DNA from 2 places in the Kitasatospora sp. NPDC001547 genome. Region 1 is predicted to be linked to the other one. Evidence: riboswitches for the same ligand, from Rfam matches in the RefSeq annotation. Region 1 holds a riboswitch; the other holds the start of a gene.
What was found. A riboswitch is a leader RNA that binds a small molecule or an ion and turns the genes downstream of it on or off. The one in region 1 is predicted to bind glycine.

Region 1 (7,339 bases):
GCGGGTCGTTCGGGATCGCGTTGCGGTTGACGGTGATGCCGACCTCGTGCAGCCGGTCCTCGGCCTGCTGGCCGTCGAGCTGGCTGTTGCGCAGGTCGACCAGGACCAGGTGGACGTCGGTGCCGCCGGAGAGCACGGAGGCGCCGGCCTCGGCCACGTCGGCCTGGAGCAGGCGCTCGGCGAGGATGCGGGCGCCGTCCAGGGTGCGCTGCTGGCGCTCCTTGAACTCCTCCGAGGCCGCGACCTTGAAGGCGACCGCCTTGCCGGCGATCACGTGCTCCAGCGGGCCGCCCTGCTGGCCGGGGAAGACCGCGGAGTTGATCTTCTTGGCGTACTCGGCCTTGGACAGGATGACGCCGCCGCGCGGGCCGCCCAGGGTCTTGTGGGTGGTGGTGGTGACCACGTCCGCGTACGGCACCGGGTTCGGGTGCAGCCCGGCGGCCACCAGGCCGGCGAAGTGCGCCATGTCCACCATGAGCAGCGCGCCGACCTCGTCGGCGATCCGGCGGAACGCGGCGAAGTCGAGCTGGCGCGGGTAGGCCGACCAGCCGGCGATGATCAGCTTCGGCTGGTGCTCCTTGGCGAGGCGCTCGACCTCGGCCATGTCGACCTGGCCGGTCTTCTCGTCCACGTGGTACGCGGCCACGTCGTAGAGCTTGCCGGAGAAGTTGATCTTCATGCCGTGGGTCAGGTGACCGCCGTGGGCCAGCGACAGGCCCAGGATGGTGTCGCCCGGCTGGATCAGCGCGAACATCGCGGCGGCGTTGGCCTGTGCGCCGGAGTGCGGCTGGACGTTGGCGTGCTCGGCGCCGAACAGCGCCTTGATGCGGTCGATCGCGATCTGCTCGACCACGTCGACGTGCTCGCAGCCGCCGTAGTAGCGGCGGCCGGGGTAGCCCTCCGCGTACTTGTTGGTGAGCACCGAGCCCTGGGCCTCCATGACCGCCACCGGGGCGAAGTTCTCGGAGGCGATCATCTCCAGGGTGGTCTGCTGGCGGTGCAGCTCGGCGTCGACCGCGGCGGCGATCTCCGGGTCGAGGGCGTGCAGGGACTGGTTGAGAACCGTCATGGTGTGGTCTTCCCGGGAGGAGGAGGGAAAGGGGCCGGGGCGGGGCGGCCGCCGCGCGACCGCCCCTGGCAGGCGGATCAGCCCTGGGGGTTGGTGAGCGCGTCGTACTCGTCGGCGCTGAGCAGCTCGTCGGTGGCCTCGACGCGCACCTTGAACAGCCAGCCGCCCTCGAACGGGGCGCTGTTGACCAGGGCGTTGTCGTCCAGGACGTCCTGGTTGACCTCGGTGACCTCGCCGGTCACCGGGGAGTACAGGTCGCTGACCGACTTGGTGGACTCCAGCTCGCCGCAGGTCTCGCCGGCGGTCACGGTGTCACCGACCTCGGGGAGCTGCACGTAGACGATGTCACCGAGCGCGTCGGCGGCGTGCGCGGTGATGCCGACCGTGGAGACACCCTCCGCGTCCGCGGCGGTCAGCCACTCGTGCTCCTTGGTGTACTGCAGGTGCTGGGGGTTGCTCATGGCGTCATTCTCCAGGATGGGAAGCGGGTACGACGAAGCGGGCCGCCGCGCGGACGGCCGCGACGTGCGTGTATGGGGAAAACCGGGGCCCGGCGGGGCTCAGCGGGCGCGCTTGTAGAACGGCAGCGCGACGACCTGGACGGGCTCGTGCTTGCCGCGCACGTCCACCGCGACGGTGGTGCCGGGGGCGGCGTGGGCGGCGTCGACGTAGGCCATCGCGATCGGCTGCCCCAGCGTCGGGGACGGCGCGCCCGAGGTGATCCGGCCGATCGGCTCGCCGTCGGCGGAGACCACGGTGTACTCGGCGCGCGGCACCCGCTTGCCCTCGGAGACGAGGCCGACCAGCACCTTCGGCGGGTTGGTCTCGGCCGCGGCGGCGGCCTGCTCCAGCGCCTTGCGGCCGACGAACGCGCCCTCGTTGGTGGTCTTGTCGAAGCGGACGACCCGGCCCAGGCCGGCGTCGAACGGGGTGAGGTCGGTGGACAGCTCGTGCCCGTACAGCGGCATTCCGGCCTCCAGGCGCAGCGTGTCGCGGCAGGACAGGCCGCACGGGACCAGGCCGTGGCCCTCGCCCGCGGCGGTCAGCGCCTGCCAGACCGGCTCGGCGTCGACCGGGTGGCAGAAGATCTCGAAGCCGTCCTCGCCGGTGTAGCCGGTGCGGGCGAGCAGCACGTCGCGGCCGGCCACCTGGGCCGGGAGGATCGCGTAGTACTTCAGGCCGGGCAGGTCGGCGTCGGTGGTCTTCGCCAGGATGGCGGTGGCCTCCGGGCCCTGGACGGCGATCAGCGCGTAGGTGTCGCGGTCGTCGGTGACGACGGCATCGAAGCCCTTGGCGCGGGCGATCAGCTCGTCGAGGACCAGCTGGGCGTTGGAGGCGTTGGCGACGACCAGGAAGGCGTCCTCGCGCAGGCGGTAGACGATCAGGTCGTCCAGGATGCCGCCGTCCTCGGCGCAGATCATGGTGTAGCGGGCGCGCAGCACGCCCAGCGCGGAGACGAAGCCGACCAGCGCGTGGTCCAGCATCTCGCCGGCCTGCGGGCCGGTGACGGTGATCTCGCCCATGTGCGAGAGGTCGAACAGGCCGGCCTTGGTGCGGACCGCGAGGTGCTCCTCGCGCTCGCTGCCGTAGCGCAGCGGCATGTCCCAGCCGGCGAAGTCGGTCATGGTCGCGCCGAGGGCGCGGTGCAGCGCGTCGAGCGCGGTCAGGCGGAGGGACGACATGGCCAGGAACTCCTCGGTCGGGGCACTCAGGGGTGCGCGCACCGGACCGGACCCGCTCGGGGGCCGACCCTGCGCGCGGGCATGCGGCGGCGTGGGTCTCCCCATCTGTCGTCGAACCTGAGAGCTTCACCGCCCACCTGCCCGCAGCTGTTTCCAGCTTGGGGGACAGCATGGCGGCTTGCACCGTGGGTGGGCGCACGACAGGGCCGGGCGCCGCTTTCCAGATGTGCCTAACCCGTGCGGTAGGGGTGCCTGAGAGATTCCGGGGAGGACTTGCTCCTTCGGCGCCGGCTGTGCCTGAACGGCACTCCGGGCTCTCCCGCGCGGGTTCGAGCGGCCGGTATGGAGTTGTGGGGGCCCGCGGCGCATGCCGTCGGACGCGCACATCATGGCACGTCCGGGACGACGAGGGGAGGGGGGACCCGGTCACACCGCGCGGGACCCGAACACGAGTCCTGACCCCGCCCCCGCGCGCCTCTAGACTGCTGCGCGTCGGCGCAGCAGAGGGCGGCCGAACGGCAGAGGGCGGAATCGGCGGCGCATGGGGTACCCGGTGGAGCAGCAGCAGGGGTGGGGCGGACCGGAGGAGGCGCCTGCGGGCGGCTCCTGGCCGGCCAACGAGCTGGAGCAGGTGCTGACCGCGGCCCTGGGCGACCCGGGCGCGACGCCGCGGGTGATCGAGGTGCTGGCGCGCAGCCAGGTGTGGGTGCCGCTGCCGGCCGGCGGCGACCCGCAGGGGCAGTCGCTGGACCTGCCGACGATCGAGCTGGGCGGCGACCCGTACGTGCCGGTGTTCTCCTCGCAGGAGGTGTTCCTCCAGCAGGCGCCCGGGATGGCCTTCGCGATCGCGCCGGTGTGGGAGTTCGCCCGCGGGCTGCCGCTGGGCGTGGGCATCGCGGTGAACCCGGAAGCGGCGGTGGGCCTGCCGGTCCCGCCGCAGGGCGTCGCCGAGCTGCGCCGCGGCCCCCGCGAGGACCGCTGGGACGCCGCCGGCGACCCGGCGCCGACCGGCGGGCGGGTGGCGCTGCGCGAGCCGGTGCCGGGCGAGGACCCGGAGCACTTCCTGGCCGCCTGCCGGGCCGAACTCTCGGCGCTGCCGGGGGTGCTGACCGCCCGCAGGGCGCTGGCCAGCATCGAGGGCGAGCCGACCGTGATGTTCGTGGGCGTCCAGTTGGACCCGGCGGCGCCGGCCGATCCGGCCGCGGTGAACGACGCGCTCGGCCGAGCGCTGGGAACCGCGCCGCTGCCCGGCGGCGTCCACCTCGTACTGCTCGACCTCGCCGACGACCCGGTGGTCGAGTGGCTGCTCACCCGGGTACTGCCCTTCTATACGCGGGCGTGAGCGGGTTCGTATCAGAGGCACGTCGCCGTGGCGGTGGCCGGTGCCGCGCCATAGGGTGCGTGCAGACGGCCGACGGGCCGGCGGGTTGAGGGAAAGAGGCGCGGCGAGGTGGGCGCATGAGTGCGGGAACGGGAGCGGGCGGTGTGCCGGGGGCCTGGGGCCAGGCACCGGCCGCCGGGCGCCCGGGAGCTGATCCCGGCGCGTTGGAGCGCGCCCTGGGCGATGTCGCGCCGGAGCGCTACGACGCGTACGAGCGGCTGCTGCACGCGCTGGCGGACGGCCGGGTCTGGATGCTGCTGTGGCACGGCACGCCGGGCAGCCCGGACGCGCAGTACGGGAACATGGAGATCAGCGGCCACGGCTACGCGCCGGCCGTCACCTCGCCCGAACAACTGACCTCCTCCGGCTGGGCGCGGGCCCACGAGGTCATCTCCGGCCGGGAGATCGCGGCCTCGCTGTACCGCACCCGCTGGGGCCTGTGGCTCAACCCGCACGCGCCCGGCGGGGGCGTCGGGGTGCCGTGGGCGGACCTGCGGCGGGTCGCCGCGGGCCTGGACCGGCTGCCGGCCGGGCCGTTGAAGCTGAGCGAGCCGCAGCTGAACGCCCAGCCGTTCTTCGCGCTGCTGGAGCGGCAGGCCGGCGAGGTGCGCGCGGTACGTGCGCTGCGCCGGGCCTGGGTGCAGCCCGCGGTGGGGGAGCCGTACCTGGCGATCGGCCTCGACCTGTACGAGAGCTCGCCGCCGGCGGTGGAGGCGGTGCGGGCGCTGATGCGGCGCGCCATCGCGGTGGCCCCGGAGGGGCTGGCGGTGTCCACGGTGGCGATGTCGGACGAGTACGACCCGGTGGCGCTGTGGATGCGCGCCAACGCCCGGCCGTTCTTCGACCGGGAGTCGGGCCGCCCGCCGACCGGTCCGTACCCGCCGGTGCCCCCGCCGCCGTACCCCGGGCAGTCGATGCCGGGCTACGCGTACGGCACCCAGCCGCCGGCGCCGGGCTGGCAGCAGCCGTCGCCGCAGCGGCCGTGGCCCGGCTACCCCGGGCGCTGATTCCCGAAACCCATTCCCGCGAAGCCGACTTGATTGTCCGTCAAGTCGGCTTCGATGCTTTCCGGACGAATTTCCGGATGTGCGGCCCGGTCATCTTGACATGGCAGTTACAGCCATGTGAAGAGGTGTATGCCGAAGATCGGGAAGGTGCATGCGCGCAGATCACAGTTGGGCATCTGTCGGTTGTCAGGGCTGGCGCAAGCCAGTTCGGATGGCAGAGAGTTCTGCGCAACGCACCGCGCGTGCTGGAACCCCACAAAGGTGAGCGCGCACGCCGACAGCCCGGCCACGCGACGCCCATCCCGCGTGGTGGCAGTGCCTGTGCACGAAGCACTGCCGTCAACACCCGCTCCTCCTAAGCACTTCCGCACGTCCGCAGCCGCACCGCCGAAGCCGGCGACCGGCACCCGTGGGCCGGCCACCGTCGGCGAGGGGACCTACTGACCATGACCGCATCCGTGACCACCGCCGGGAACGATCCGGAGGCACCCGCCGCCGCAAGCCCGGCCAAGAAGATCGAGGGCCGCTCCCTCGGTCAGATCGCCTGGACCCGCTTCAAGCGGGACAAGGCCGCCGTCGTCGGCGGCGTCGTGGTGATCCTGCTGATCCTGCTCGCCGTGCTGGCCAAGCCGATCGAGTCGTTGTTCGGGCTGGACCCGGACGCCCTCCACCAGGACCTGCTGGACGCCGACCTCGGTGGCCTGCCGTTCGGCGACTGGGGCGGCATGAGCTGGGAGCACCCGCTCGGCGTCGACCCCCTGCAGGGCCGCGACCTGCTCACCCGCGTCATCGAGGGCTCCTGGGTCTCCCTGCTGGTCGCCTTCGGCGCGACCGTGCTGTCCAACACCATCGGCACCGTGCTCGGCATCATGGCCGGCTACTACGGCGGCTGGGTGGACACCCTGATCAGCCGGGTGATGGACGTCTTCCTGGCCTTCCCGCTGCTGCTCTTCGCCATCGCGATCTCCACCTCGCTGCAGGGCGGCGCGTTCGGCCTGCACGGCCTGCCGCTGCACATCATGGTGCTGATCTTCGTGATCGGCTTCTTCAACTGGCCCTACATGGGCCGGATCGTGCGCGGCCAGACGCTCTCGCTGCGCGAACGGGAGTTCGTCCACGCGGCCCGCAGCCTCGGGGCGCGCGGCCCGTTCATCCTGTTCAAGGAACTGCTGCCCAACCTGGTCGGTCCGATCCTGGTCTACTCGACCCTGCTGATCCCGACCAACATCCTCTTCGAGGCCGGGCTGAGCTTCCTCGGCGTCGGCATCCAGCCCCCGCAGGCCTCCTGGGGCGGGATGCTCCAGGACGCCATCCGGTACTACCAGGTGGACCCCCAGTACATGGTGGTCCCCGGGCTGGCGATCTTCGTCACCGTGCTCGCCTTCAACCTGCTCGGCGACGGCCTGCGCGACGCCCTCGATCCCAAGAGCAACTGACCCAGCGTCATCCACTGACCCCGAGTCATCACATGACCCTGCGTCAGGACCCTCCACCGCCTCCACTTCCCCAAGGGGTTGATCTCACCCATGCGTAGGTCCCGTACCGTCGCCCTGACCGCTGCGGCCGCCGCCGCGGTCCTGGTCGTGACCGGTTGCACCAGCTCGTCGAAGAGCGGCGGCTCCTCCTCGGCCTCCGGCGCCGCCGGGGGCGGCGCCAACGCGGCCACCAAGAGCATCGTCAACGCCTCGGACAAGAAGGGCGGGACGGTGACCTACGAGATGAAGGGCACCCCGGACTCGCTCGACCCGGGCAACACGTACTACGCGTACATCTACAACTTCTCGCGGCTGTACTCCCGCGCGCTGACCACCTTCAACCCGGCGCCGGGCGAGGAGGGCAACAAGCTCGTCCCGGACCTCGCCGAGTCGATGGGCCAGCCGAGCGCGGACGGCCTGACCTGGACGTACAAGCTGCGGGCCGGCCTGAAGTACGACGACGGCACCCCGATCACCTCGAAGGACGTCAAGTACGCCGTCGAGCGCTCCAACTACACGGACGTGCTCACCAACGGCCCGACGTACTTCCGCAACCTGCTGGTCGACAACCCGACGCCGTACGAGGGTCCGTACAAGGACAAGGCCGGCGGCCTGAACTCGATCGAGACGCCGGACGACACCACGGTGGTCTTCCACCTCCAGCACCCGTTCGCGGACTTCGACTACCTGGTCAGCGCCCCGCAGACCGCGCCGGTCCCGCAGGC
Region 2 (7,339 bases), on a different contig from region 1:
CGCTGGCGGAGGACCTGCGGGCGGACATCCACCGGCTGACCGGGCTGACCGGCTCGGTCGGGGCGGCCGGGTCCAAGCTGATGGCCAAGATCGCCTCCGAGCAGGCCAAGCCGGACGGCCTCGTGATGATCGAGCCCGGGGAGGAGCGGGCCGTGCTCGGCCCGATGCCGGTCCGGGCGCTGCCCGGAATCGGGCCGGCCACCGAGCAGGTGCTGCGCCGGGCCGGGCTGAACACGGTGGCCGACCTCGCGGAGGCGGGGGAGGCGGAGCTGGTGCAGCTGGTCGGGCGGGCGCACGGCGCCGGGATCTTCCAGATGTCCATAGGGCTGGACGACCGGCCGGTGGTCGCCGACCAGGACGCCAAGTCCGTGTCGGTGGAGGACACCTACGAGGTGGACCTGGCCGACCGGGAGCGGGTGCTGCGCGAGGTGGAGGCGCTGGCCGGCCGCTGCGTGCGGCGGCTGCGGGCGGCCGGGCGCTCGGGGCGGACGGTGGTGCTCAAGGTGCGGCGGTTCGACTTCTCGACGCTGACCCGCTCGGAGACGCTGGGCGGCCCCACCGACGACGAGACGGTGATCACCGCGACCGCGCGCCGGCTGGCCGAGCAGGTGGACATCACCGGCGGGGTCCGGCTGCTCGGCGTGGGCGTCGCCCAACTCGCCGACTACACCCAGGAGGACCTGTTCGCCCAGGCGCTGCGGGAGGAGGCCGCGGAGCAGGTGGAGGCGGCGGCCGAGGCGGTGGAGGCCGAGGAGGAGCCGGAGGCCGTCGTGGTGCGGCGCTGGATGCCAGGGCAGGACGTCCGGCACGAGGAGTTCGGGCCGGGCTGGGTGCAGGGCAGTGGCGTCGGGAGGGTCACCGTACGGTTCGAGACGCCGTGGAGCGGGCCGGGGCGGGTGCGGACCTTCGCGGTGGACGACCCCGCGCTCGAACCGTCCCGCGCGCTGCCGCTGCGGCAGGACGAGGAGGCGGACGGCGCGGCGGGCGCGGACGGCGGTCCGGCCGAGGGGGCCTGAGACGCGAAGCGGCCCCACCCGGTGGGGGAGTACCGGGTGGGGCCGATCACCGTGCCGGACCCCGTACGTTCGTGATGCCCTCGCGACGCACGGAGGCCGGGCCCCGCGCCCTGTCCCTGGGCGCGGGGGCCGGACGCCTCGTCAGGCGTCGGTCTTGACCAGCGCGGGGCTGGAGTCCTGCTGGGCCGAGCCGCCGACGACGGCCGGGGTGGCGGCCGACTTGGCGCCGCGGATCAGGAACGGGACGACGCCGGCGACGATGCAGACGACGGCCGCGGTCCAGAACGCGTGCTTGTAGGCGTCCAGGGTGGGCAGGGAGAGCGGGATCTGCGGCGGCAGCTTCATGAGGTCGCCGGTCAGGATGGCTGCCATGACGGCGGTGCCGATCGCGCCACCGACCGTGCGCAGCACGGAGTTCATGCCGTTGGCGATGCCGCTCTGCTCGGCCGGGACGGCGCCGTTGATGTAGGCGGGCATCGCGGCGAAGGCGAGGCCGACGCCGAGACCGAAGATCGCCGAGGCGGTGTAGATGTCACCCTCGCGCCCGTGGCGCACGGCCAGGTAGGCCATCGCGACGGCGCCGAGGACGCCACCGAGGACCAGCGGCAGGCGCGGGCCGCGACGGGCGATCAGCAGGGCGCCGACCGGGGCGGCGACCATCGAGCCGATCGCGGACGGCAGCAGCATGATGCCGGCGTGCAGCACGGTGGCGGTGAAGCCGTAGTGGGTCAGCTTCTCCGGGGTCTGGGCGAAGTTGCTGATGACCATGAAGGAGCCGTACATGCCGAAGCCGATGAGCAGGCCGGCCACGTTGGTGAAGGCGACGGCCGGACGGGCCATCATCTTCATGTCCACCAGCGGGTGCGCGACCTTGGTCTCGATGATCCCCCAGACGAGGGCGACCACGGCGGCGACGGCGAACAGGCCGAGCGTCTTGTTGGAGGTCCAGCCCCAGTGGTTGCCCTGGCTGACCGCGACCAGCAGCGCGGAGAGCCAGCCGGCCAGGGTGATCGCACCCAGCGGGTCGGCGCCGCCCTCCTTGTCGGTGACCGGGTCGGTCGGGACGCGGAAGGCGACCAGGGCGACCGCGAGCAGGCCGAAGAGCAGGCCCATCCAGAAGATCGACTTGTAGTCCCAGTGCTCCAGCAGGAGGCCGGTGGCGACCAGGCCGAGGCCGGAGCCGACGCCCATCGAGGCGCTGATGGCGGCGACGCCGCCGGTGACCTTCTCCTTGGGCAGCTCGTCACGGACGATGCTGATCGCCAGCGGCAGGACGCCACCGCCGGCGCCCTGGAGGACGCGGGCGACGACCAGCCAGGTGAAGGAGTGGGTGCTGACCGCCAGCGCCGAACCGGCGACCAGGCCGGCCAGCGAGATCAGCAGCATCGGCTTGCGGCCCCGGAGGTCGCCGAAGCGGCCCAGGAGAGGAGTCAGCACGGCTGCGGAGAGCAGGTTGGCGGTCATCAGCCAGGTGATGCTGGACGCGGAGACGTTCAGTTCCTTGGCCAGCGAGGGCAGGATCGGGACGACCGCGGTCTGCACCACGCTGAACGACAGCATCGCCAGGATGAGGGCCGGCAGGACCCGGGCGCTGCTCTGCTTCTCGGCCGCGGTGGTGGGCTGTGGTGCCTCACTCACGGTTGCTTCCTCTCGTACATAGTGAATGAACTGAAGTAACCATGCCGGGTGATACTTCAGAGTGTCAAATATCGAGTGGTTAAGCTTTGGCAAAGGCGAACGGTCCGGTACGCGACAAGGGCCCCGGACGGTGTCCGGGGCCCTTGTCGGGGGTGTTGTCAGACGAGCGGCCGTACGGGAGCCGGGCGGGACGAGGCGGCGGCCGGGGTCGAGTCGGTCGGCGAGCCGTGGGCCTGGCCGGCGGTGGTGTCATGGACTTCGACGTGCTCGCGGCGGAGCTCCTCCCGGACCGTCTCCTCGGTGGTGTACCGCTCGACGATCAGGCGGACCCGCTCGATGGGGGCGAGGTGCTTGTGGACCACCGGGCGTTCCTCGCGGATGGTGACCTCCTCGACGGCCTCGGCGATGTCCTTCTCGGTGAGCGCGGCACGCTCGGCCTCGCTGACCGGCATCCGTTCGACCCGGACGCGCTCGCGGACCACCGGGACGCGGCGCTCGACCTGTTCGGTCGTCACGTACTTGCGCAGCTTCGCGGTGCCGAGGGTGTGCCACTCGGTGGTGATCTCCAGCCGCTCCTCGCGGCAGGTGATCTCGACCGGGCCGCTGGGGGCGGAGCCGGTGTTCGCGGCGGTGGTCGTGGTGGGGGCGGGCGCGGGGGCCGGCTGCGAGTGCGGCCTCGGCTCCATGGCGGGCGCCACGGACGGGGTGGTGGGCGGGGCGGTCGTGGAGGTGGCGGCCGAGGGAGTGCTGAGGGTCCGCATGTCGGCCTCCGGGGCGGTCCTGGTGGTGTCGGCGACGGTGGGGGCGGTGAGGGTCGGGGCGGTGGAGCCGGGCGCGGCGGCGGTGGGAACCGGGGTCCTGGCCGGGGCCGGCTCGGGCGAGCGCTCGGGGGTGTGGAAGGTGAGCGGCTTGGCCGGGGCCGCCGCGGTGGTGGTGGCGGCGGCTGCCGTGGTGCCGAAGTCGAGGTCGGGCTGCTTGGCGTGGCTGCCGTTCTCGCCGTTCGGGCGGCCGTCCATCGAGGTGTCGAGCCCGTAGTAGCGGTAGAGCTGGAGCTCCTGGGCGGGGGACAGGTGCTGGCCGACGCCGAAGTCCGGCGACTCCTTCACCAGCGACTTGTCGTACGGCACCCGGAGTTCCTCACCGGAGAACTCGCTCGTGGTCAGTGGGACGAAGGCGTCCCGGCCGAAGATGCCGGTCCGGACCGCGGCCCACTCCGGCCGGCCGGTGGCGTCGTCCAGGTAGACCTCGTCGACCGTGCCGATCTTGTCTCCGTTGCGGTCGACGGCCTTGTGACCGATGAGGTCCCGTGGGTCGATGTCGGTCTGCACTCTTTCCTCCCGTGCGCTGAGCCTGCGGAAGTCCCGCAGAAAGGCGGCCGGAGCACCCGTGCCGGTCGCCACTTCACACCAAAAGCCATGAATCGGGCGGTCGCTACCGGGGTGCGCCCGGACGGGCGGCGCGCTGGACCGTCCGGGGGACGCGCGTAGACCCCGAGTGACCTGACGCACCCGTGATCGGAGGGCCTCCCGCTGGTACCCTGGGCGGCGACCGCAGAGCCCGCTCGGGAGAGTCTCCGACCGCGAAAACCGCTGGTCGGAGCGCCGAAGGAGCAACTCCTCCCCGGAATCTCTCAGGCATCCGTACCGTGTGGGGTAGGTCACTCTGGAAAGCAGGGCAGGAGTGTCGGCATGGGAGCCGGCGATCACCACCCTCACCGACGGTGCAAGCCGGCGGGGTGCCACAGCGCTCCGTGCGGGTGAAGCTCTCAGGTCCCGATGACAGAGGGGGAGGCCTGTCGGGTCCGCCCGCCCCGGTTCGTCCGCTGTGCGCAGCGGCGACGGCCGGCCGGCGTGCGTACCCCCGCCGGTCCGTGACCAGGAGGCCTCGACCACCATGAACGCCCAGCCGAACGCGGGACGCCCCACCAGCGCCTCGACCCTCACCGAGCTTGAGCTGGCCAGCCCCTTCGAGAACCGCCACATCGGCCCCGACGCCGCCGCGCAGGAGAAGATGCTGGCGTCCGTCGGCTACGGCTCGCTGGACGAGCTCGCGGCCACCGCGGTGCCCGAGGCGATCCGTTCCATCACCGCCCTGGACCTGCCCGCGGGCCGGACCGAGGCCCAGGTCCTCGCCGAGCTGCGCGAGCTGGCCGGCCGCAACCAGGTGCTCCAGCCGATGATCGGCCTGGGCTACTACGGCACCTTCACCCCGCCGGTGGTCCTGCGCAACGTCATGGAGAACCCGGCCTGGTACACCGCCTACACCCCGTACCAGCCGGAGATCTCGCAGGGCCGCCTGGAGGCGCTGCTCAACTTCCAGACCGTGGTCTCCGACCTGACCGGCCTGCCGACCTCCGGCTCCTCGCTGCTGGACGAGGGCACCGCGGCCGCCGAGGCGATGGCGCTGGCCCGCCGCGTCACCAAGGTCAAGGGCGGTGTCTTCCTGGTCGACGCCGAGACCCTGCCGCAGACCGTCGCGGTGATCAACACCCGCGCGGTGCCGACCGGCGTCGAGGTCGTCGTCGCCGACCTGTCCGAGGGCATCCCGGCCGAGATCGCCGAGCGCGGCGTCTTCGGCGTGCTGCTCCAGTACCCGGGCGCCACCGGCGTGGTCCGCGACCTCGCCCCGGTGATCGAGCAGGCGCACGGCCTGGGCGCGATCGTCGCCGTCGCCGCCGACCTGCTCGCGCTGACCCTGCTCAAGTCCCCGGGCTCGCTGGGCGCCGACATCGCCTGCGGCACCTCGCAGCGCTTCGGTGTCCCGATGGGCTTCGGCGGCCCGCACGCCGGCTACCTGTCGGTGCGCGCCGAGTACGCCCGCTCGCTGCCCGGCCGCCTGGTCGGCGTCTCCGTCGACGCCGACGGCAACCGCGCCTACCGCCTGGCGCTGCAGACCCGCGAGCAGCACATCCGCCGCGAGAAGGCCACCAGCAACATCTGCACCGCCCAGGTGCTGCTCGCCGTGATGGCCTCGATGTACGCCGTCTACCACGGCCCGGACGGCCTGGCCGACATCGCCCGCCGTACCCACCGCTACGCCGCCGCCCTCGCCGAGGGCCTGCGGGCCGGCGGCGTCGAGCTGCTGCACGGCGAGTTCTTCGACACCGTCACCGCCGTCGTCCCGGGCCGCGCCGCCGAGATCGCCGCCGCCGCCCGCGCCAACGGCATCAACCTGTACCAGGACGGCGAGGACCGGATCTCCGTCTCCACCGACGAGACCACCACCCGCGAGCACCTGGCCGGCGTCTGGGCCGCGTTCGGCGTCCCCGCCGTCGAGGTCGCCGAGGCCGCCGACGCGCTGCCCGCCGGGTTGCTGCGCGAGGACGAGTACCTGACCCACCCGGTCTTCCACAGCCACCGCTCGGAGACCGCCATGCTGCGCTACCTGCGCCGCCTGTCGGACCGGGACTACGCGCTGGACCGCGGCATGATCCCGCTGGGCTCCTGCACCATGAAGCTCAACGCGACCACCGAGATGGAGGCGGTGACCTGGCCGGAGTTCGGCCAGCTGCACCCCTTCGCGCCGATCGACCAGGCCCAGGGCTACCTGACCCTGATCCGCCAGCTGGAGCAGCAGCTGGCCGAGGTGACCGGCTACGACGCCGTGTCGATCCAGCCGAACGCGGGCTCGCAGGGCGAGCTGGCCGGCCTGCTGGCCGTGCGCGCCTACCACCACGCCAACGGCGACACCCAGCGCGACGTCTGCCTGATCCCGTCCTCGGCGCACGGCACCAACGCGGCCTCCGCGGTGATGGCCGGCATGCGCGTGGTCGTGGTGAAGACCCTGGTCGACGGCGACGTGGACGTCGACGACCTGAAGGCCAAGATCGAGCAGCACCGCGACAACCTCGCCGTGCTGATGGTCACCTACCCGTCCACCCACGGCGTGTACGAGACCCAGATCACCGACATCTGCGCCCTGGTGCACGAGGCCGGCGGCCAGGTGTACGTGGACGGCGCCAACCTGAACGCCCTGGTCGGCCTCGCCAAGCCGGGCAAGTTCGGCGCGGACGTCTCGCACCTGAACCTGCACAAGACCTTCTGCATCCCGCACGGCGGTGGCGGCCCGGGCGTCGGCCCGGTCGCGGTGCGCGCCCACCTGGCGCCGTACCTGCCGAACCACCCGCTGCAGGAGGAGGCCGGCCCGGCCACCGGCGTCGGCCCGATCTCGGCCGCGCCGTGGGGCTCGGCGGCCATCCTGCCGATCTCCTGGGCGTACGTCCGGCTGATGGGCGGCGAGGGCCTCAAGCGTGCGACCCAGGTCGCGGTGCTGAACGCCAACTACATCGCCAAGCGCCTGGCGCCGCACTTCCCGGTGCTCTACACCGGCCCGGGCGGGCTGGTCGCGCACGAGTGCATCATCGACCTGCGCCCGCTGACCAAGGAGACGGGCGTGACGGTGGACGACATCGCCAAGCGCCTGATCGACTACGGCTTCCACGCGCCGACGATGTCGTTCCCGGTGGCCGGCACGCTGATGATCGAGCCGACCGAGTCCGAGGACCTGCACGAGATCGACCGGTTCTGCGACGCGATGATCACCATCCGGGCCGAGATCGACAAGGTCGGCTCGGGCGAGTGGGCGGCCGACGACAACCCGCTGCGCAACGCCCCGCACACCGCCGCCACGCTGGCCGGCGACTGGGCGCACGGCTACTCGCGGCAGGAGGCGGTCTTCCCGGCGGG

Region 2: linked by a shared signal. The riboswitch ahead of gcvP (aminomethyl-transferring glycine dehydrogenase) and the one ahead of gcvT (glycine cleavage system aminomethyltransferase GcvT) in region 1 are both predicted to bind glycine.

The regions. Positions count from the first base shown of each region.
Region 1 covers NZ_JBIAVL010000003.1:557,236-564,574, forward strand. Annotated here, with positions in the region: gene glyA (serine hydroxymethyltransferase) at 1-1,069, opposite strand, end outside; gene gcvH (glycine cleavage system protein GcvH) at 1,147-1,530, opposite strand; gene gcvT (glycine cleavage system aminomethyltransferase GcvT) at 1,630-2,751, opposite strand; glycine riboswitch at 2,982-3,083, opposite strand; gene ACFY0X_RS08155 (enhanced serine sensitivity protein SseB C-terminal domain-containing protein) at 3,293-4,093, shown strand; gene ACFY0X_RS08160 (enhanced serine sensitivity protein SseB C-terminal domain-containing protein) at 4,210-5,139, shown strand; gene ACFY0X_RS08165 (ABC transporter permease) at 5,586-6,575, shown strand; gene ACFY0X_RS08170 (ABC transporter substrate-binding protein) at 6,666-7,339, shown strand, end outside.
Region 2 covers NZ_JBIAVL010000029.1:58,061-65,399, reverse strand. Annotated here, with positions in the region: gene ACFY0X_RS33015 (DNA polymerase IV) at 1-1,016, shown strand, start outside; gene ACFY0X_RS33010 (MFS transporter) at 1,158-2,654, opposite strand; gene ACFY0X_RS33005 (PRC and DUF2382 domain-containing protein) at 2,813-3,982, opposite strand; glycine riboswitch at 4,207-4,310, shown strand; gene gcvP (aminomethyl-transferring glycine dehydrogenase) at 4,548-7,339, shown strand, end outside.